Regions from separate parts of the Alteromonas sp. RW2A1 genome, predicted to be linked through region 2. Evidence: predicted binding sites of a transcription regulator. Region 2 holds the regulator's gene; each other region holds the start of a gene.
What was found. The regulator LexA, encoded in region 2, represses DNA repair genes until DNA is damaged. The targets are predictions, from matches to a motif close to TACTGTATNNNNATACAGTA.

Region 1 (6,850 bases), 290 kb from region 2:
GCAACACGGGCTCATCAGTCGCAACAAAATTGTAGTAAGCACAAAAGCCGGGAAAATGGTGCTGTATCTTGAGAAAGATGGCCAGGTTACCGTGAATATGGGCAAGCCTATGTTCGAACCCGCCTCTGTGCCCCTTAAGGCCAACAAGCAAGAAAATACCTATATTTTGCGCTTGGGCGATAAAACCTTGTTTATTGGTGCCGCCTCTATGGGCAATCCCCACTGTGTAATGGAAGTGGACGATGTTGATACGGCGCTAGTCCACGAGATTGGCCCAGCGGTAGAGAAGCATGAGCGGTTTCCAGAAGGCGTTAATGTTGGCTTTATGCAGGTAATCAACGAATCACACATTAAGCTTCGTGTATTTGAGCGCGGCTCAGGGGAAACTTTGGCCTGTGGCAGCGGCGCATGCGCGGCAGTTGCAATTGGTCAAATACAAGGTAAATTAGGAAAAGATGTGCGGGTAGATTTGCCTGGCGGCAGCTTGCGAATTCGCTGGCCAGGGCCAGATAGCGTGATGAAAATGACAGGGCCTGCTGAACACGTATACGACGGACAAATAACAATATGAGCGAATTACTCGGGCAATCTAACGCCACTCAAATTATTGAGCCCTTTAACGACACCTCGGCGCTCACTCCAGCGCAGGTGCGCGATTACTTGTTAGAAAACCCCGAGCTTTTCGTGCAATATCCAGAACTCCTTGAAAAGATAAAGTTTCCACACGAGCAGAAAGGCAGCGTGTCGTTAGTTGAAATTCAGGGTGAGCAACTGAGAAAAAAAGTGCGTCAGCTTAACCTCAAGCTCAACCAATTGGTGTCTATCGCCAAACAAAACGAAAAAATATACCGCGTTTACACAGACCTAAACGTTCAACTTCTGCGCTGTGAAAGCGTTGCCGAGGTTCAGTTTACTCTTGAGGATGTCTTGCAAGAGCGTTTGCAGCTATCTTCAGCGGTCATCAAAAGCTTTAAAGGCCCTCATGCGATCCCCGAATTACAACAGCGATTGTTTACCGAAAAGCGGTTTAAACAGTCTAACTTCTTTTTCGGACGTCTTTCGCAGCACGAGCGTCAATTGTTGTTTGGAGAAAGTAGCGCAGAGTCAGTGGCTCTGATGATTCTTGGTGATAACCGCGACCTTGGCATTTTGGGAATAAGCAGCAGCGACGCCAGTCATTTCACGCCTGATATGGACACGCTATTACTTCAGCAGCTACAGCAGGTACTCAACATTATCTTACCCGACATGATGGGGTACTAATTTCTGTGTCTCACGACGCATCGCAAAACTCTTCTCAAAACCTAATCAGTGACGCATGTCAACACTGGATTGATAAATTTTTATTGCATTTGCAGGTAGAGCGCGGACTCTCCGGCCATACGGTTAAAAATTACAGCCGCCAGCTAACCGAAGTAGCCAAACTATTGAATCTGCACGAATGGTCTGGGCTAACACCTAGCGACATCAAACGTGTGATGGCCGACGGAAAAATGTCGGGACACAGCGCGCGAAGTATTGCGCTTCGCCTCTCAGCACTGCGCACATTTTGCCATTACCTTATTGAGCATCAGCAGCTTTTCAGCAACCCATTAGAAGGTATCCAAGCACCCAAGCAAGGCAAGCCTTTACCTAAACAACTTAGTGTGGATGAAATGCAGCAGTTGCTCGGCGCACAAACAGGCAGTGAAGATGACGAGGGCATGCAACTGCGCGACAACGCCATGTTTGAGTTAATGTACGGCTGTGGATTGCGGTTGAATGAGTTGACAGGGCTTGACCTTGCCGACTGCCTAAAAGACGGTACGATTAGGGTAACGGGCAAAGGCAGTAAGCAGAGAATACTCCCACTTGGTAGACACGCACAAAAAGCACTTAATGCCTGGTTAAAGGCTAGGCCAGCCTATGCATCTCCTTATGAAAGTGCCGTGTTCGTAAGCAAACGCAAAACCCGGATATCAAATCGGCAGGTTGCAAACAGACTGGATAAAATGGCACAAACCCAATCAATTTCGCAGAAAGTCAGCCCTCACAAACTGCGCCATTCCTTTGCTACCCACGTACTAGAGTCAAGCGGTGACTTACGAGCCGTTCAAGAGTTGCTAGGGCACGCAAATTTATCTACTACACAGGTTTATACGCATCTCGACTTTCAGCATCTTGCGAATGTTTACGACGCTGCCCACCCCCGTGCACATAAAAGTAAAAACGACAAATAAACACACAATATTAAGGCTAGCCAGTTTATGCAGTTTTTTAAACCCGTTAACAAGGTGAAGGCCATGACCTTCGATCTTGACGATACGCTTTACGATAATGAACCGGTTATAAGACAGGCTGAGGCCGCGTTAGCTGCTCACTTAGCCGAGCACCACCCTCATGCGGCCACGCTCTCACCCCGTAATTGGTATGATTTAAAATGTGCCGCAATTAGACTAGACCCTCGCTTGGGATCTGACATGGGGCAACTGCGCAAAGTTATACTTACTGCAGCGCTGTCAGGCAAAAACTCAAGTACACTTTGCGTTGAAATAGCTAACGATGACAGTCACAACAGTCAGCTCAAGCAGGAAGTAGAAGCCTGTTTTAACTGTTTTTATGATGCGCGAAGCAATTTGACGCTAGCGCCAGATGTGCACCACATTCTTCAACACCTAAGCACACGCATGCCGCTTATTGGCATAACCAATGGCAATGTTGATGCGGATAAAATAGGGATTACGCCCTATTTTGACACTATCTTGCACGCAAGCCTGACACGCCCTATGAAGCCGGCAGTAGGCATGTTTAACGAGGCAGCAGCACTGTTAGAACTACCAGCTAGCCATATTTTACATGTGGGAGATAATCTTGTTAAGGATGTGTTGGGCGCAGTGAACGCAAACTTCCAAGCCGCTTGGTTCGCCTGCAATCGGCCCATGGATTTACACAATGAGCCGGTGTCGGTACTGCCTCACGTTGCGCTAAGCAGTTTATCTGACCTCGCTTATTTCTGTGAATAACAAACAGCCACGCTAATGGGCTAATGCCAGATCAGCATAAGATAGGTGTTAAGCGTTATCCTCTTTAGGTGTTGTCTTCTTTAGACGTTGTCCTCTTTAAGCATTGTCTTCTAGCACATTTTGCTGCATAGACTCGCAGGGGTTTTGGCAAATGGGCCGACCTACTACTTTTGCCGGTACACCTACTACGGTAACGTGGGGCGGAACGTTATTTAGCACCACACTGCCGGCGCCTACTTTAGAGCCCTCGCCAATTTCAATATTACCCAGTATTTTTGCACCAGCGCCCACTAGCACACCCTGTCGAATTTTAGGGTGGCGGTCGCCAGACTCGTTACCCGTACCGCCTAGTGTCACGCTTTGAAGAAGTGACACATTGTCTTCTATCACGGCTGTTTCACCTACAACAATGCCGGTGGCGTGGTCGAACATAACGCCTTTACCAATTTGTGCAGCCGGATGGATGTCTACGCTGAAGCTTGCCGAGTTACGGCTTTGAAGGAAAAGCGCTAGCTGGTGACGATTATGCATCCACAAATAATGTGCCATTCGGTGAACCTGCACCGCGTGAAAGCCTTTAAAATGGAGCAATGGCGTAAGATAGTCATCAACAGCAGCGTCGCGAGCTTTTATCGCTAAAATATCTGCCATTGCTGCCTCGCTAATGCCAGGCTCTAACAAATAAGCCTCGTCAAACACCTCACGAATAGCTAATGCAGGCATAACATCGTCGGCCATTTTGTTAGATAAAATAAAACTTAAGCACGACTCAAAGTTATGGTGAGCCAATACACTGGCGTGAACATAGCTCGATAACAAGGGTTCGTTATCAGCGACTACTTTTGCTTCTTGTTTCAAGGTTGACCAAAAATCGATGGGCATAGAAAGAGAAGTCATGGCATTTCCTGTTGGTGTATATCGCAGACGTCATAAACGATTGTCTTTGCCTAAAAGCGCAAAACGTTTGAAGAACCGAGTGTAGGACTCAGAGTTTACCTGAGATTACAGAATATCAATATAACACTAGTACCCAAGGTGAAGTTTTTTCGATCAACAAAGCTAAACAATTTCGTATTAGTTATTCCATTTAAGAACACTTAAAACTGCATTTTAAACGCGCAAAACTGGACTGTATAAATTAACAGGCAGCTGGCATAATAGCGGCGCGTTTAATTTGTATATGAAATAAGATAATAGGTGCCACACTATGGATGTATCCAGACTGCTAGATGAGCTAAACGACAAACAGCGTGAGGCTGTAGCAGCACCACTTTCAAACGCGCTTGTTTTGGCCGGCGCAGGAAGTGGCAAAACGCGGGTATTGGTGCATCGCATTGCATGGCTTATGGAAGTCGAGAATATCGCCCCCTTCTCAATTCTAGCCGTAACCTTTACGAATAAAGCCGCAAAAGAAATGCGCGGACGAATAGAGTCGTTAATGGGCAGAAGCCTGCACAACATGTGGATTGGCACCTTCCACGGCTTGGCACATCGCTTATTACGAGCCCATCACGCTAAAGCGAAATTACCTGAAAATTTTCAAATTATCGATTCAGACGACCAATACCGCCTTATCCGTCGCATACTAAAAGCCATGAACTTAGACGAAAAGCATTATCCGCCCCGTCAAATTCAGTGGTACATAAACGGCAATAAAGACGAAGGCTTGCGCCCGCAACACATTGAAACCCATGGCGATCATATTCAGAAAACCATGCGTGAAGTGTATACCGCTTATCAAGACGCCTGCGACCGCTCTGGCCTGGTAGACTTTGCTGAACTATTGCTTCGTGCCCACGAACTATGGGCGAAAAATCCAGAAGTGCTAGCGCATTACCAACGTCGATTTCGAGCTGTGTTGGTAGACGAATTCCAAGATACCAACAACATTCAATACGCCTGGCTGCGCATGCTGTGCAGCGGCGATAATAACAATATTATGATTGTTGGCGACGACGACCAATCGATTTACGGCTGGCGTGGCGCTAACGTAGACAACATTCAGCACTTCTTAAAAGACTTCGAATCACCTGCCACCATTCGCTTAGAACAGAATTATCGTTCCACCGGCAACATCTTAAAAGCAGCCAACACGGTAATCGACAACAATACTGGTCGTTTAGGTAAAGAGTTGTGGACAGAAGATAAGCAGGGCGAGCTTATCTCGGTGTACGCGGGGTTTAACGAACTAGATGAAGCCCGTTTTATCGTATCAAAAATTAAAGACTGGCTAAATCAGGGCCATGCGCTTAGTGATACCGCCATTTTATATAGAAACAACGCACAATCTCGTGTTTTAGAAGAAGCGTTACTTCACGAGGGTTTGGCGTATCGTATTTACGGTGGTCTACGATTCTTCGAGCGTCAAGAAATTAGAGATGCACTTGGCTATATGCGCATGGTAAGCCACCCTCACGATGATGCGGCTTTCGAGCGCGTGGTGAATACACCAAGTCGCGGTATTGGCGAAAAAACGCTGTCGCAAATTCGCGAGACCGCACGCTCTCACAACTGTTCCATGTGGCAGGCTAGCCAGCTACTTATTAACGAAGCCAGTTTGAAAGGTCGTGCCCTTAACGCCATTCAAAGTTTTGTGTTGCTAGTGACAGAGCTTGAGCAATCAACGGTTGATGACCCCCTTGAACAACAAGCAGATAAAGCAATACGCCAGTCTGGGCTCTACGCTATGTATCAGTCTGAACGCGGTGAAAAAGCCCAAGCGCGCCTGGAAAACTTGGAAGAACTGGTTACCGCATGTAAAACCTTTATTGTGCCCGATGAAGCTGAAGAAATGACGCCGCTAGCAGCGTTTTTAGCTCATGCATCGTTGGAAGCGGGCGATACACAAGCCGATAAAGACCAGGATGCGGTGCAAATGATGACCATACACACAGCGAAAGGCCTCGAGTTTCCGCTCGTGTTTTTAGCGGGTGTAGAAGAAGGCATGTTCCCCAGTCAAATGACCAATGATGAACCAGGCAGAATGGAAGAAGAGCGTCGTCTCTGCTATGTTGGTATGACTCGGGCTATGCAAAAGTTGTATATCACTTATGCCGAAAGTCGTAGATTATATGGTCAAGACAAATACCATACAGCGTCGCGCTTTATTCGTGAAATGCCCGATGATTGCATTGAAGAGGTTCGGCTAAAGTCGACGATATCGCGCCCCGTGCACAACAGATTTAGCCCAATGACGTCTCATGCGTCATTTGAAGAAACCGGCTTTAAGTTGGGCGAACGTGTGGTGCATCGCAAGTTTGGTGAGGGTATTGTGCTGAATTATGAAGGCAGCGGTGAGCACGCGCGCGTGCAAGTCAACTTTGATGAATTTGGCAGTAAGTGGCTGGTTCTCGCCTACGCAAAACTGGATAAAGCGTAGTACTAACACGGCAAGGTAGCCTGTATCTAAGTTGGATTATATGCAGCAACATGTGCTGGTCATTGAAAATGGCGATAACAACCTTGAAATTATATCGAGGCTGGTGAGGCGTGCAGGCTTAACCCCTGTCGGTGCTACCTCGCTTATGGAAGGGCGCGCTCGTTTCGCACAAAACACACCCGAAACTTTCTTATGCGCTATTATTGCTTATTCTTTGCCAGACGCACCGAAGGGCGAAGCTATCGACTTTGCCATTAACGCATACATTCCTACTATTGCCACCACGGAAAGTTTAGACACGCTCATTCGAGACAAAGTGCTCGAGCGGGACGTTGTCGACTATATTCCCAAAGAGAACGCGCAAAATTACGATTATCTTATCCGCCTTATAGCAAGGCTTGAGAAAAACAAATCTACTGGCGTTGTGGTTGTAAGTACCAACAGGGTACAGCGGACCCGAACGCTTTCC
Region 2 (6,850 bases):
TTGGCATTTCAAAGGTAAGCGACCCTCGCCACATGGTGGCTACCCAGTTAAATACCTTCACCCCCGTGGGAACGGAAATGAGCATGGTGGCAAACATAAAGAACATCTCCATGTAAACCGGCATACCTGTGGTAAACATATGGTGAGCCCAAACAACAAATGACAGTAATGCTATAGACGCTGTTGCATACACCATTGAGGCATAACCAAATAGCGGCTTGCGGGAGAACGTAGGGACTATTTGAGAGATAATGCCAAACGCTGGCAGTATCATAATGTAAACCTCAGGGTGTCCGAAGAACCAGAAAATATGCTGGAACATAACGGGGTCGCCACCACCGGCCGCATCGAAGAAGCTTGTGCCAAAGAATTTGTCGGTCAGTACCATAGTGACTGCACCTGCTAACACAGGCATAACTGCAATAAGCAAGAACGCAGTAATTAGCCAAGTCCATACAAACAGCGGCATTTTCATCCATGTCATACCAGGCGCGCGCATGTTAAAGATAGTTACGATAACGTTTATCGCCCCCATGATTGAGGAAATACCCATAATATGAACAGAGAAGACGAACAGTGCTGTAGAGTCGCCACTATAGGTTGTTGATAGTGGGGCATAGAAAGTCCAACCAAACGCCGGACCGCCACCTTCCATAAACAAGGAACTAAGTAGAATTAAAAAGGCGCCTGGTAAAATCCAAAAGCTCCAGTTGTTCATTCTGGGAAGCGCCATATCTGGTGCCCCAATCATCATTGGAATTAACCAGTTTGCCAGCCCGGTAAACGCAGGCATTACGGCACCAAACACCATAATTAACCCATGAACAGTAGTCATCTGGTTAAAAAAGTTTGGCTCGACAATTTGTAACCCAGGCTGAAACAACTCAGCTCGAATAACCATTGCCATAGCACCGCCCACCAAAAACATGATGAAAGCGAACCATAAATACAATGTACCTATATCTTTGTGATTCGTAGTGAACAGCCAGCGCGTAATTCCCTTCGGTATATGGTCATGATGATCGTGGTCATCGTGATGCACAGAGGTATCTGGCGAAATTACTTCAGTTGCTTTACTCATCATTCGCTCCTAGTTTCCAGTTGCTAAAGCGTTGACATCTTTAGCCTGAACCATGTCACCGGTGTTATTGCCCCACGCATTTCGCTCGTAGGTAACAACCGCTGCAATTTCTTTAAGGCTCAACATCTTGCTAAACGACTGCATCGCCGTTCCGGCCTTGCCGTGAAGCACAATTTCAATGTGCCCAGTTTGATCTTCCAGTGCCATTTTGCTGCCTTTAAGCGCTGGGAAAACGCCCGGCAGACCTTCACCATTTGGCATATGACACGCTGCGCATGTGGCGTTGTAAACTCGCTCACCTTCTGTCATAAGTTCATCCATTGACATATTCATCGATAGTAAGCGCTGTTCTTCTTCTTTCGCTTTACGTGCACGATCTTCCTGCTCACCCATCCACGCGTCGAACTCCGCTGGTTCCTTTGCGATAACCACTACCGGCATATAACCGTGGTCTTTACCGCACAACTCCGCACATTGGCCTCTGTAAACGCCTGGCTCGTTAACTTTTGCCCAAGCTTCATTAATAAAGCCTGGATTAGCATCTTTCTTCACCGCAAAGTCGGGTACCCACCAAGAGTGAATAACGTCGTCCGATGTGATCAAAAATCGCACCTTTTGCCCGGTGGGAATTACTAAAGGACGATCTACCTCTAATAAGTAATTGTCGGTCTTCGTAAATTTGTTTTGAATTTGCTCACGCTGAGTAGCAAGCAAAGAATAGTATTCAACGTCACTGTCCATGTACTTGTAATGCCACTTCCATTGAGATCCTGTCACTAGAACGGTCATGTCAGCTTCAGAGGTATCTTCCATGGCAATAAGCGTATTGGCAGCGGGTACGGCCATAAAAATAAGGATGAGGAATGGAACCACCGTCCATGCAATTTCTACTTTTACATTTTCATGAAAGTTTGCTGGCTTGGCGCCTCGTGACTTTCTATGTAAATACATAGAAGCAAACATAACTCCAAACACCACCACGGCAATAGCTACACATATAAAGAACATGAGCATATGCAGGTCGTATACTTGGCCACTTATGTCAGTAGCACCGCGGCGAAGATTAAGCGAAGATAATTCTTCTGCGGCCTCTTGCGCGAAAAGGAATTGAGAAAAGAACAAAAATGGAACGCTAACACACCATTTTGACATTGCGATCTTTAGTGATTTCACTCAGCACCTCCGTAATGGCAGAGCCATTAACGCCAAATGTTATTTTGCGCAGTCTCTACCAAGTGGTTTGTGAACGATTAACTCAATACATCAATTTGTAAATTGAATTCAAAGTCATTGTTATTATTTTGTTAAAGCTTGTATAAGAATTGCGCAATAATAGCGTTCCGTCTAGTCTTTTCTGTTAAAATTTTAATGAAGAGGTCAAAATTTAATCTAAGCAGAATTTCGTGGTCGTTACTCAAATAGTAAGCAAAGTGCCACAGATGGGGGATAACAGAGTTATAGGGAGTAGATTTTTGGAGTGATTGGTTGTGCAGGTTATTGCCATTTAATTTCTTAAAATCAAACGCTAAGCGGCAAATATTGAATAAATTTTGAGCAGAGCTCGTTTAGCAACACTCTCGAAACCAGCGCAAAACCATCTTAACTGGCGCTTAAAGATTTACGCCTAAAATGGTATATCAATGATATTTATAAGTACTGAAAGTTGTAGCTTATACAGGAGAAATAGGGGAGATTATTAGACTTAAGTGCTAAAAAAAGCGGCTATCATGCCGCTTTTAATACAGTAAGGTAAAAGGCTACATCCAGTCAGCGTTTCTAATAACGCCTACAGCAATACCTTCAATCGCGAAAGGTTCGTTTGCTAAATCAACTTTAATGGGTGAAAACTCTTCATTTTCAGCGTGAAGTAGCACTTCTCGGCCACGCTTTTCCAAACGTTTTACCGTTACATCTTCATCGACTCTGGCCACAACAACCTGACCATTGTGCACGTCGGTGGTGCGATGAACGGCTAGTAAATCGCCGTCGAGTATGCCGATATTTTTCATACTCATGCCGTTTACACGCAATAGAAAGTCAGCGTGAGGCTGGAACAGAGCAGGATCAACTTTATAATGAGACTCTACGTGCTCTTGAGCAAGAATTGGTTCACCGGCAGCAACTCGCCCAATAAGCGGTAAACCTTCTTCTTCGGCTATTTCATCTTCTATCGGAATGGTTAACTTGATACCACGAGATGTACCGGGAAGAATTTCAATCACGCCTTTACGCGCAAGGGCCTTTAAATGTTCTTCAGCGGCATTTGCCGATTTAAAACCTAAGTGACGGGCTATTTCTGCACGCGTGGGTGGCATTCCCGTTGCTTGCATATTAGATTTAATAAGTTCTAAAACTTCTGTTTGTCGAGCTGTGAGTGGGCGCATAAAAGACCTGTCTGTCCATACAGTTCCTGTAAGTATATACACCTAAATTCAAATAACAAGCGCTGACGGGCGCTACAGACAAAAAATCGGATTTAATACCGACCATTTAACGTATTCCAGGTTGCCAGCATACCTGATTACGCCCAATGGACTTAGCTTCATAAAGTGCCTGATCTGCAACAGATAGGTAAGCACTAAAGTCAACCTCGAAAGAATCCATCGTATAACTCACACCAGTACTGATTGTTAGACTAATACGGTCCGCTTTATAATTAAACTGAGCTGAATTAATTGCATCCCGCAGTCTTTCAAAAATCAAATCAGCGTCTTTTGGGGTTTTGTCTACCAATACAATAGCGAACTCTTCACCGCCTAACCTTGCCACAACGCCATGCTCGTTGCAGATGGATTGAGTAATGTTTGCGATCTCTTTTAAGGCGTAATCGCCGGCATCATGTCCGTAGGTATCGTTAATGCTTTTGAAGTAATCTATATCCACTATCGCCACAGCAGTCTGCTTGTGTGTTTGAGCAATTCTATTGCACTCATCTAAAAAAGAGCGCCTGTTGAGAAGCCCCGTAAGGGGGTCTGTCATTGCCAGCTTGCGCAGTCTTTCTTCAGCATCAGCTCTCGCTCGCTCTAAATCAACGGCATAGAAAAGGCCAGCTCAGGCATCTACAAATGGCTGGAAAAATTCGGCATCAGAGGGTTTGTAACTCTCAAACTTATTCGCTAAACCTATCATACCGACAACTCTATCTTTTATCTTAATCGGTAGCCCTAGAAATCGGTTTATTCGAGGATGACCTTTTGGCGTTCCTCTTGATGCAGGGTGGTTTATGGGCGAATTAGCAATAATCACCTCACCTGAAACAATAACTTTCCCAAATAAGTTGTCGAAACTAGTGAAATATAGATTTCTGTTTTTATACTCCGAATATTGAGAAAAACTTTCGCTGTCCCAAACAATTTCAGAAATAGCGTGTATAAACAGCTTAGGCTCAGTATCTTGGTCTTGCATTTGTGCAATAAAAGCAAACTGACTATCAGATAAATCTATAAGCTCGGGCAGTACTGTCTGACACGCTAATGTTAAATCATTGCTTTCCAAGTATGACGCGCGAGTTTTGTTGATAAACTGCAGCAGCTGAGTTTTTTTCCGCTCAAAAATCTCACTTTCCATTCTCCGCGTAATGTCGCGGTGGATACCCGCTATGCGGATGGGCTTTCCATTTGTGTCGCGCTCTACTATTTTTCCGTAAGACTCGACCCAAACCCAACTGCCATTGGCATGTTGCATTCGAAATGAAGTATTAAAAACTTGGCTTTTTCCTGCAATATGGTCTTCAAGATGCTGTTCAAATTGCATCAGGTCGGCGGGGTGGATGAGCTGTCTTGTGTACCTGTAGCTACTGTCGTAGTACTCATAATCAATACCAATAATTTCGCACCAACGCTTGTTTACCTGATTAACATTCGCTTTCAGGTTCCAATCCCATGTGCCTAACTCCGAGGCTTCTAGCAGCAAGCGCATACGCTGGTTGGTTTCGTTTAGCTTGTCTTCTACATATTTCTGATCGCTAGTGTCGAATAAAAATGCCTGTACTGAAACCAAACTACCATCGTCGTTAAAGCTGGCAGTAGAAATCATACTCACCCATATGGTGCGGGTGGGAGCAGACACCTTCAGCCTGCACACATGGCTTTCTACCCCTTCCATGTGTGCCTGCATCGCAAACGTGAAATCAGCATCAGACTGATCGCACATTAAATCAATTAGCTCGATATTCCCGTTTAACAGGTCGGCCGCCTCTGCACCTAACACGGCGCGGGCATTTTTAGAGATGTATACAAGCTTTAAAGAATTAGCAAAATTCCATGTGGCCAGCACAATAGGCGACTTTTCAATAAGCCCATGCTCGCGTTTAAGCATCTCATGCTCTCGGGACAAAGCAATGTGTTTGCTAACTAAAGCGCCTATCCTTTTTAATAAAGTAAGGTTCTCGTTCTCAATCTTTCTAGGTTGGTTGTCAATTAAACACACCGCACCAATGGTCTCACCATCAACATCAATAGGAGTACCCGCATAGAAGACGACTTTATTGTCGTTAATTAGAATGGGATTGCGGGCAAAGCGCTCATCCTCATTAGCATCAGATACGACTAATGCTTCGCCTGAGTCGACTACGCGATTACAAAACGCATGCTCCCTTGGAATAGTTTTAATATCTGTACCGTGGCATGCCTTAATCACTTCTTCATGCCTACCTACAATTCCAAGTAACGCGATAGGTACATTGTATGCTTCAGCTAGCAGCGTCATTAAATCATCAAGATCTAAATTAAGTTCGCTATTTAGCATGAATGCATCAATGGTTTTCAGTCGTTTGCTGTCGTCCAAGTTTAACGTCTCTTAGGCGGATTCTATTATAAAAGTAGTTAGTTATTGGCTAAATACCAGTTTATAAGCCCAGCAATTAGTCTTAACCAAACCGCTGTTGTCGTTAGTTAAAAGTTTGATACGAGTTTTGGGTAATAAAGGTGCGCTTTTCGCTATTCATTGGCACTATTTTTCACTAGCATAGCGTTATTGTAAAACAAGCTGTTTGTCATTCATGGAACATTCAACACCGCTCGAATTTTTGCCTTTTAGCGAACAATTGTCGCCCTATTTTAATTCTATAAATAGAGAATGGATCACATCGATGTTTGTTCTTGAACCTGTTGACGAAGGTGTTATTTCTCGTCCTAAAGAATTTATTATCGACAAAGGCGGGTACATTTGGTTTGCTAAACACCCTACCTTAGGCATAGTTGGCACATGTGCCCTGGCGAAAAAGTCTGATGGCGTATTTGAACTCACCAAAATGGGAGTTGTGTCCAACGTTCGCGGCTTAAAGGTAGGAGAGAGGTTATTGCAGCATGTGCTGACTGAGGCACCTTCTATTGCTTTCAATACATTATTTTTATTGACCAATAAAGACTGCGAAGCCGCCATCCATTTATACGAAAAAAACGGATTTACGCATTGCGCCGACATTATGGATAAATACGGAAGCGCCTACGAAAGATGTAATGTTGCTATGCGCTATATTCGTTAAATTTGCGCCCATATTCGATACGTAAACCGAATGCTTAGGCTGCCCTTCACCAGCCTAAGTAAAGGAACGTAAACTCGTTGTACCACATCCCGTTTACGCGTTTAAAACAAGACGCCACTGGTTTTGTGATACACTATTACCGTTTTTATTTCATAGGATGACAGAATTCATGTCGTGGATGCGCAAAGCCTTTTTATCGGTATTTCATTATCCTGTTAAGTTGCTCGTCAAAGCACACAGTATTCCGGTGAATGTCGATTCAGAGCTTGGTATTGATAAAGAAA
Region 3 (6,850 bases), 180 kb from region 2:
CTGATAGTAAAATATTTGTACTTGAATAGGGAGAAGGAAAAAACAAAAAACGTAAGTAAATGTTTAGACATAAAAATGTATGGTCCGCCTCGTTATTGCAATGATTAATTTCGATAACGGGGTTGGTTATGCGCTAATGTATTCGGAGTCTGTTTAGGCGCTTTCGATTCCAAGAACTTTAATAGTAGACATGATGGTTCGCCTCTTTGATTGCCTAACTCTAAGATTAGCTTAGAGGTGAGGCGGACCATCTAATTAAACCGCTCTAATGAGCGGCTTTTTCAACTAATCGTCAGCGCTTACGCTTCAGCAATAATAATCACTTTAATAGAAGTGATTACGTCAGCGTGAAGCTGTACGTCGATGTCGTACTCACCGGTTTCACGAAGTGTACCAGTAGGTAGTTTAACCTGAGATTTTTGTACTTCAACGCCAGCTGCAGTAATTGCATCAGCGATGTCACGAGTACCAACAGAGCCAAACAACTTGCCTTCTTCACCAGCAGGTGCAGCAATTGTAACTTCAGCCAACTCATTGATTTTCTCAGCACTTGCGTTTGCAGCAGCTAGCTGCTCAGCAATGTTTGCTTCTAGTTCAGCACGACGTGCTTCGAACTTTTCAACGTTGTCTTTAGTTGCAGGAACCGCTTTACCCTGTGGGAAAAGGAAGTTACGCGCATAACCAGACTTTACAGTCACTTGGTCGCCCAAGCCGCCAAGGTTGGCGATTTTATCTAGTAGGATGATGTTCATCTAAGCTACCCCTTAAGTTCGCCAAATTACTTGTGTGAATCAGTGTACGGAAGCAACGCAAGAAAACGTGCGCGCTTTATCGCAGATGACAACTGACGCTGATATTTTGCGCTAGTACCAGTAATACGGCTAGGGACAATTTTACCGCTCTCAGTGATGTAGTTCTTAAGAGTAGCGATATCTTTGTAATCTATTTCGGTCACACCTTCTGCAGTGAAACGGCAGAACTTACGACGTCTGAAAAAACGAGCCATGGGTGATCTCCTTAAGCGTTGTCTTCAGTGGTTTCAGTTTTCTTTTCTGCACGCTCTGTGCGAGGAGCAGAATCGTCACGACGCTCACGACGTGGCTCTTCTTTCATCATTGGAGAAGGCTCAGTCACAGCAGTCTTAGTGCGCATAACCATGTTACGTAGGATCACGTCGTTGAAACGGAAAGCATTTTCCAATTCGTCAACAGCTTCTGCAGATGCTTCAGCATTGATTAGTACGTAGTGGGCTTTGTGCAGCTTTTCGATTGGGTAAGCCAATTGACGACGGCCCCAATCTTCTAAACGATGAATCTGACCACCGTCTTGCTTAAGAATTGTAGTATAACGCTCGATCATACCAGGTACTTGTTCACTCTGATCAGGGTGAACCATAAATACGATTTCGTAATGACGCATTATAGCTCCTTACGGTTGTAGCCTCGACAGTACAGCCAACTGTATGGAGACAAGGAACGAGTTAGGATGGCTGTAAGGGCGCGCATTATACGCATACCGTAGAATTTGCACAAGCATTAATCACCTGTACTGAGCATAATTATGTGCTGCTATGGCGGGCTGACGACTATGCCGGAATGGCGAGGACGAATTCGGTTTGCTTTTTATCTGAATTGACGCTCAGCACTCCTTCGTGAGCAGCTGCTATTTGCGAAGCGATGAAGAGGCCTAACCCTAAACCTCCTGCGTCTTTCTGCTTCTCGTGACGCCAAAACGGCTGGAAAAGACGGGACATAGATTCTTTTGCTATTGGCTCACCGCTATTGGTAACGCGTATAATAAGTTCGTTATCAACTAAGTCAGCATAAACGTGAATAGGCTTGGTTATATCTCCGTGAACAATTGCATTTGTCAATAAGTTAGACAACACCTGGCTTAAGCGGTCTGGGTCACAAAAAACCGAAGTGTTTATATTGATGTGATACTTGATAGCACATTCGCTGTGGGTAAGCTCTAACTCAGACACGGTGTAGCGCAATAGTGCGCCTAAATTATTAGTGTGTTTTTTTTCTAACGGAATGCTGCTACCCATTTTACCGTGTGTAAAATCCATTACATCTGATATAAGTCTAGTCATACGGCTAACGCTGTTATTCATGCGTTTCAATATGGTTTTAGCCGTGTGCTCTTGAGGCAAGTCTGAGAGAAAATCGATCCCCATTTTGATTGATGACAAAGGCGTTCTAATGTCGTGGCCTAATATAGCAATATATTGCTCTCGTAATTTGGCAGCAGATTGCTCATCAAAGAGTTCAGCTTTGGTATCTTCAAGAGACTCGTAAAGGGTGATTTGACGAGATATAAGCGCTGCAAAAGAAGATATCTGTTGAGTGATCGACTCCGTTTTTAACTTCGCCGGCAAAGGGTCTAACCCACAAATTGTGCCGAAGAAATTCCCTTCGGTATCGTATATTGGATAGGAAAAGTAACTCTCAAACCCGTATAAACCGGGGATAGGGCTTTTTTGATATTCCTCGTCGTTAGAGGCGTGCTCTATAACAATGGGCTTTTGGGACATTCTAACCGAATTACAAAACGTGGTTTGAATATCTAACTGGTCACCAGGTTTTAAATTAAATTCAACCCGATCCAGCACAGAACACATTGTCCACTCTTGTTGTGTTACCCGCGCAACACAAATAAATCGTAAACCCGTGATATCTGCCAGCATCTCCATGATATGCGGAATAGCATCTATGGTTTGTATCGCGCTTATGTCTGTTGATGTTGTGGTGCTCATTTAAGTCTTTCCATGCTACGTGCGTCCAAGCTTTTTAAGGTTTTATGGAATAAAAACCTGCTTCACGATGAATGAGCAATCGTCCCATACCTGTATGTTGACACTGAAAAGTGGAAAATAAAAGATATTATCTTAGGGCCTGGTTAAATGTTATACATCCACAGAACAGACAGTAGGTATTGACAGTAATTATTGATATAGCGTGGATGTAACTTGAACCACTTTACAACGCGCTGTTGTAAAATCCACCAAATAACTGTTTATTTATACAGTTAAATGCGGTAAGGTTTTCGGGAACTTACAAAAAGGGGACCTACCATGGCCATTACCACACAGTATGTTGTTACGCACAAAGGGGTAGAAAAATTGGTAACTACCGATAAAAAAGAAGCCGATCAGTACGATAAGATGCTAGATGCAGCGGACAATTTAGCCCAGTATATCCTCGCCAAAGGCATTACTCTTGAAGACAAGGCGGTAGAAGAACTAACAATTCTACTGTCTAAGAATAAAGACAAGGTAAGCAAAATTTTTAAAGGGGCCACTGCAGATAGCGTGCTTGAAGATGAGAGCGCGGAAGTAGTAAAACTTAAGGCCAACGGATAAAGCGCTTCGCTTTCTTGTAATAGAAATATTTGCAACAGCGATTAAATTTCTGACTAACTCTCTTAAACCAGGCGGCGTTTTTACTGTATCACAAGAACTTTATGGCAAGTCTTTGTGCGTAGTCCGTAAATGCTATTAGTGACGCGCCAGAGCATCACGCCGAAAGAACCCGCTACAGAAAAGTGCTGAAGACACAATGATTTTTGCTGTAAAACTATGTAACAACCAACTTATTCGGTAGCATGGTTGCAACAATACATTGTGTCAGCTCGTTACCGTAATAAGGTATCAAAGTACTGAAGCAGCTTATGAAACGCGAGCACTTGAGAGATTAGTTAGGGATTTACGTGGAAGCGATAACAAAAACTGAGAGTTCGTACAAAGTCGCCATTGCTGTCGATGGGGCTAGCTTTTCTTATCGAAAGGGTGGCACGCCCGTTATCGACATTCCCCATTGGCAATTGAATAAAGGCGAACATGTTTTTCTTTCCGGCCCCTCCGGTAGTGGCAAAAGTACCTTCCTCAATCTATTAAGCGGCACTTTAACACCCGACTCAGGCTCTATAAGCCTTCTAGAAAAACCCTTCTCCTCTCTTTCAAACAAACAGCGAGACCGATTTCGCGCCAACCACATCGGGGTGGTTTTTCAGCAATTTAATTTAATTCCCTATCTGTCTGTAAAGCAGAACATAGAGGCTGCAATGTATTTTGCTGGCAACCCGATTAAAAGTAAAAAAGTCGATGAGCGCATTGTTATGTTAATTGAACAATTAGCGCTTTCGCCACAGGTGCTTCACGTTAAAGCTGATGCTTTGAGTGTGGGTCAGCAGCAGCGCATAGCAATTGCCCGCGCCCTAATAAATTCACCTGATGTTCTAATAGTTGATGAGCCTACGTCGGCATTAGATGCGAAGGCAAGAGATAGTTTTATGGCGATATTAAAAAGTGTCGCCAAAGACAGTGCCTTAGTTTTCGTAAGTCATGACCCTTACATGATGAAGTATTTCTCAAACCACCTAGAAATGCGGAATTTTACAACGCCAAATAACGCTGCTTCTGATACAGAGTCTTTGAAGATGTTGGAAGGTGGGCTTTAATGTTAACCACCATCGCCATTGAAAGCTTAAAACGTCGCAAAAGCACGGCATTACTGACATTGGTCAGTATTGTTATTAGCGTGAGTCTTTTACTCTCGGTTGATATCATTCGCACTCAGGTTAAAAGTAGCTTTACCCGAACAGTATCTGGCGTCGATGTTATTGTTGGCGCACCTAATGGACAGCTGAACTTACTGCTCTCTTCAGTATTCAACCTGTCGGCGCCCACTAAAGGAATAAGTAAGAAAAGTGTGCTCTCGCTTCAAGAAGACCCTCGGGTTTCATGGCTGATACCTATCTCTCTTGGCGATACGCATAAAGGTTTTCGTGTTATTGGAACCACAAATGCCTACTTCCAACATTTTAAGTATGGCGATAAACAGCCTTTATCCTTTGCATCTGGAGGCCTTTTTTCCGACGCTGGCTCTACAGTTATAGGTGCAGATATTGCCGAGAGCTTAGGATACTCCGTCGCCGATAACATTGTTATATCCCATGGTTTGGGCAATGTTTCATTTCGTCAGCACGACGCCTACCCATTTACCGTGGTAGGCGTATTGAATAAAACAGGCACCCCTGTTGATAAAGCGGTTTACATTACCCTTAGCGGCTTAGAACAAGCGCATAGCCATAGTGCTTCTTCATCTATTACTAAACCGTTAACCATTAAAAAGCCAACAGTAATTAAAAAGTCATCAGCGTTAGCGAAACCTCATTCTTCAGGTCAGCATGGCGCTGAAGTGCATGAAGCAGAACACAGCGAAGACCATGCTTCAAGGCGCGATGAAAAGGATCATGAGGAGCATCATGAGGAGCATTATGAGAACTATGACATTGATAGCATCCGCACCTCTTCAGTATCGGCGGTAATGTTAGGGCTAGAAAACCGAGTAACGGCTCTGCAACTACAATATCAAATTAATCAGCGTAGCGATGAGCCGTTGCTTGCTATATTGCCAGGAATGGCGCTTGCTGAACTATGGCAAATCATGGGAAATGTAGAGGCATTACTTTTATTGCTATCAACACTCATTGTTGTTTCTTCACTGTTTGGGCTTTCCACTATGCTGCTAGCAACAATGCGAGAGCGTTACCGCGAAATTGCGGTACTTCGCATAATAGGGGCAAGCCCAGCAACATTGTTAATACTGGTGCAGATAGAAGCATTGCTTATCGCACTTGCGGGTTGCTGTATAAGTATATTATTAGTGCTAGGCCTTTTACACGGTATAAAGCCCTGGCTAAGTAGCGAATACGGGGTATTTTTAGGAAGCGTACTAGTCACAAAAAGCAGTGCTATTATCGTACTACTTGTTGTAATAAGCACTTATCTTGTATCTTTTTTCCCCGCGTATGCCGCCTATAGACGGGGGTTACACAGAGATTTAAATGACAGTTAACGAGTGGGCATAGAGCCTACTCGTTAACTTTGCTAAACGACTGCTATTCACCAACGCGTTTTTCGGTACTAAAGCGAAGTACGAGTTCGTGAACTTGTTTGACTGTTTCTTTTAAATCATCACTCGCTGCAAGTGAGGCTTCAGAGGAACGCTGCGTCTCTTCAGCGCCATCTGCCACATCTACAAGCTGCTGATTAATATGCTCGGCTACCGTACTTTGCTCTTCAACGGCCGATGACATCTCAACAGTAGCATCTGCAATACCGCTCACTGCATTATTTATCTCAAATAAGGCTCCGCGAGTTTCCTCGACAATCAAGCTGCCTTTTTCAGCAGACGCCAGTCCGTCGGTAGACACTCTAACTGCTCTGTCCGAGCGCTCTGCAAGCTCGTTGATAATATTATGTATTTTATCTGTTGAATCGCGAGTACGTGAGGCCAGCGTACGCACCTCATCGGCAACAACCGCAAAGCCTCTACCTTGCTCTCCCGCTCTTGCCGCCTCTATGGCCGCGTTAAGCGCCAGCAAATTGGTTTGCTCGGCGATGGCAGAAATGATGTTGGCTGCTTCGCCAATATCGCTCGTAGACTGCGCTAACTCGGTCACTGTCTCTGAAATAGATTCTACCGCTTGGCGCAAAGACACTATCGCCTGCATGGCCTCTTCTGCTTTTTGATTACCCATATCCACATTCATAGCAGCGGTTTTTGCGCTTTTCGCATTGCTCTCTACGCGCTCTGCTACTTCTTGAATAGCTTGGCTCATTTGCGTTACCGCAGACGCTATTTGTTGTGTTGCCTGATTTTGCTGTACAACCGCGGCACTCGTGTTTTCTGCTTGAGTATGGGTTGTTCTAGAAACCGCTTCTAAGCCAGCAGATGCATCTTTGATCCGTGCTAACGCCGTTCTGGTGCGGGCAAGTTCGCACCCCAACGTCAGTTTTGCTCGCGCAATATGACTGGCATCAGCGAAATAGGTTTGCGCAACA

Region 1: the regulator LexA is predicted to act here: its motif matches at 4,130-4,149, upstream of uvrD (DNA helicase II).
Region 3: the regulator LexA is predicted to act here: its motif matches at 3,013-3,032, upstream of BM528_RS17125 (YebG family protein).

The regions. Positions count from the first base shown of each region.
Region 1 covers NZ_CP018031.1:204,935-211,784, reverse strand. The annotation lists gene dapF (diaminopimelate epimerase) at 1-571, shown strand, start outside; gene BM528_RS00975 (DUF484 family protein) at 568-1,263, shown strand; gene xerC (tyrosine recombinase XerC) at 1,269-2,219, shown strand; gene BM528_RS00965 (HAD-IA family hydrolase) at 2,247-3,002, shown strand; gene cysE (serine O-acetyltransferase) at 3,099-3,899, opposite strand; gene uvrD (DNA helicase II) at 4,210-6,381, shown strand; gene BM528_RS00950 (GGDEF domain-containing response regulator) at 6,422-6,850, shown strand, end outside.
Region 2 covers NZ_CP018031.1:4,055,667-4,062,516, forward strand. The annotation lists gene ctaD (cytochrome c oxidase subunit I) at 1-1,081, opposite strand, end outside; gene coxB (cytochrome c oxidase subunit II) at 1,091-2,233, opposite strand; gene lexA (transcriptional repressor LexA) at 2,839-3,465, opposite strand; gene BM528_RS18925 (GGDEF domain-containing protein) at 3,572-4,075, opposite strand; gene BM528_RS17925 (GAF domain-containing protein) at 4,133-5,866, opposite strand; gene BM528_RS17930 (GNAT family N-acetyltransferase) at 6,081-6,566, shown strand; gene plsB (glycerol-3-phosphate 1-O-acyltransferase PlsB) at 6,736-6,850, shown strand, end outside.
Region 3 covers NZ_CP018031.1:3,876,035-3,882,884, forward strand. The annotation lists gene rplI (50S ribosomal protein L9) at 300-752, opposite strand; gene rpsR (30S ribosomal protein S18) at 779-1,006, opposite strand; gene rpsF (30S ribosomal protein S6) at 1,018-1,419, opposite strand; gene BM528_RS17120 (GAF domain-containing sensor histidine kinase) at 1,586-2,758, opposite strand; gene BM528_RS17125 (YebG family protein) at 3,077-3,364, shown strand; gene BM528_RS17130 (ABC transporter ATP-binding protein) at 3,712-4,461, shown strand; gene BM528_RS17135 (ABC transporter permease) at 4,461-5,861, shown strand; gene BM528_RS17140 (methyl-accepting chemotaxis protein) at 5,905-6,850, opposite strand, start outside.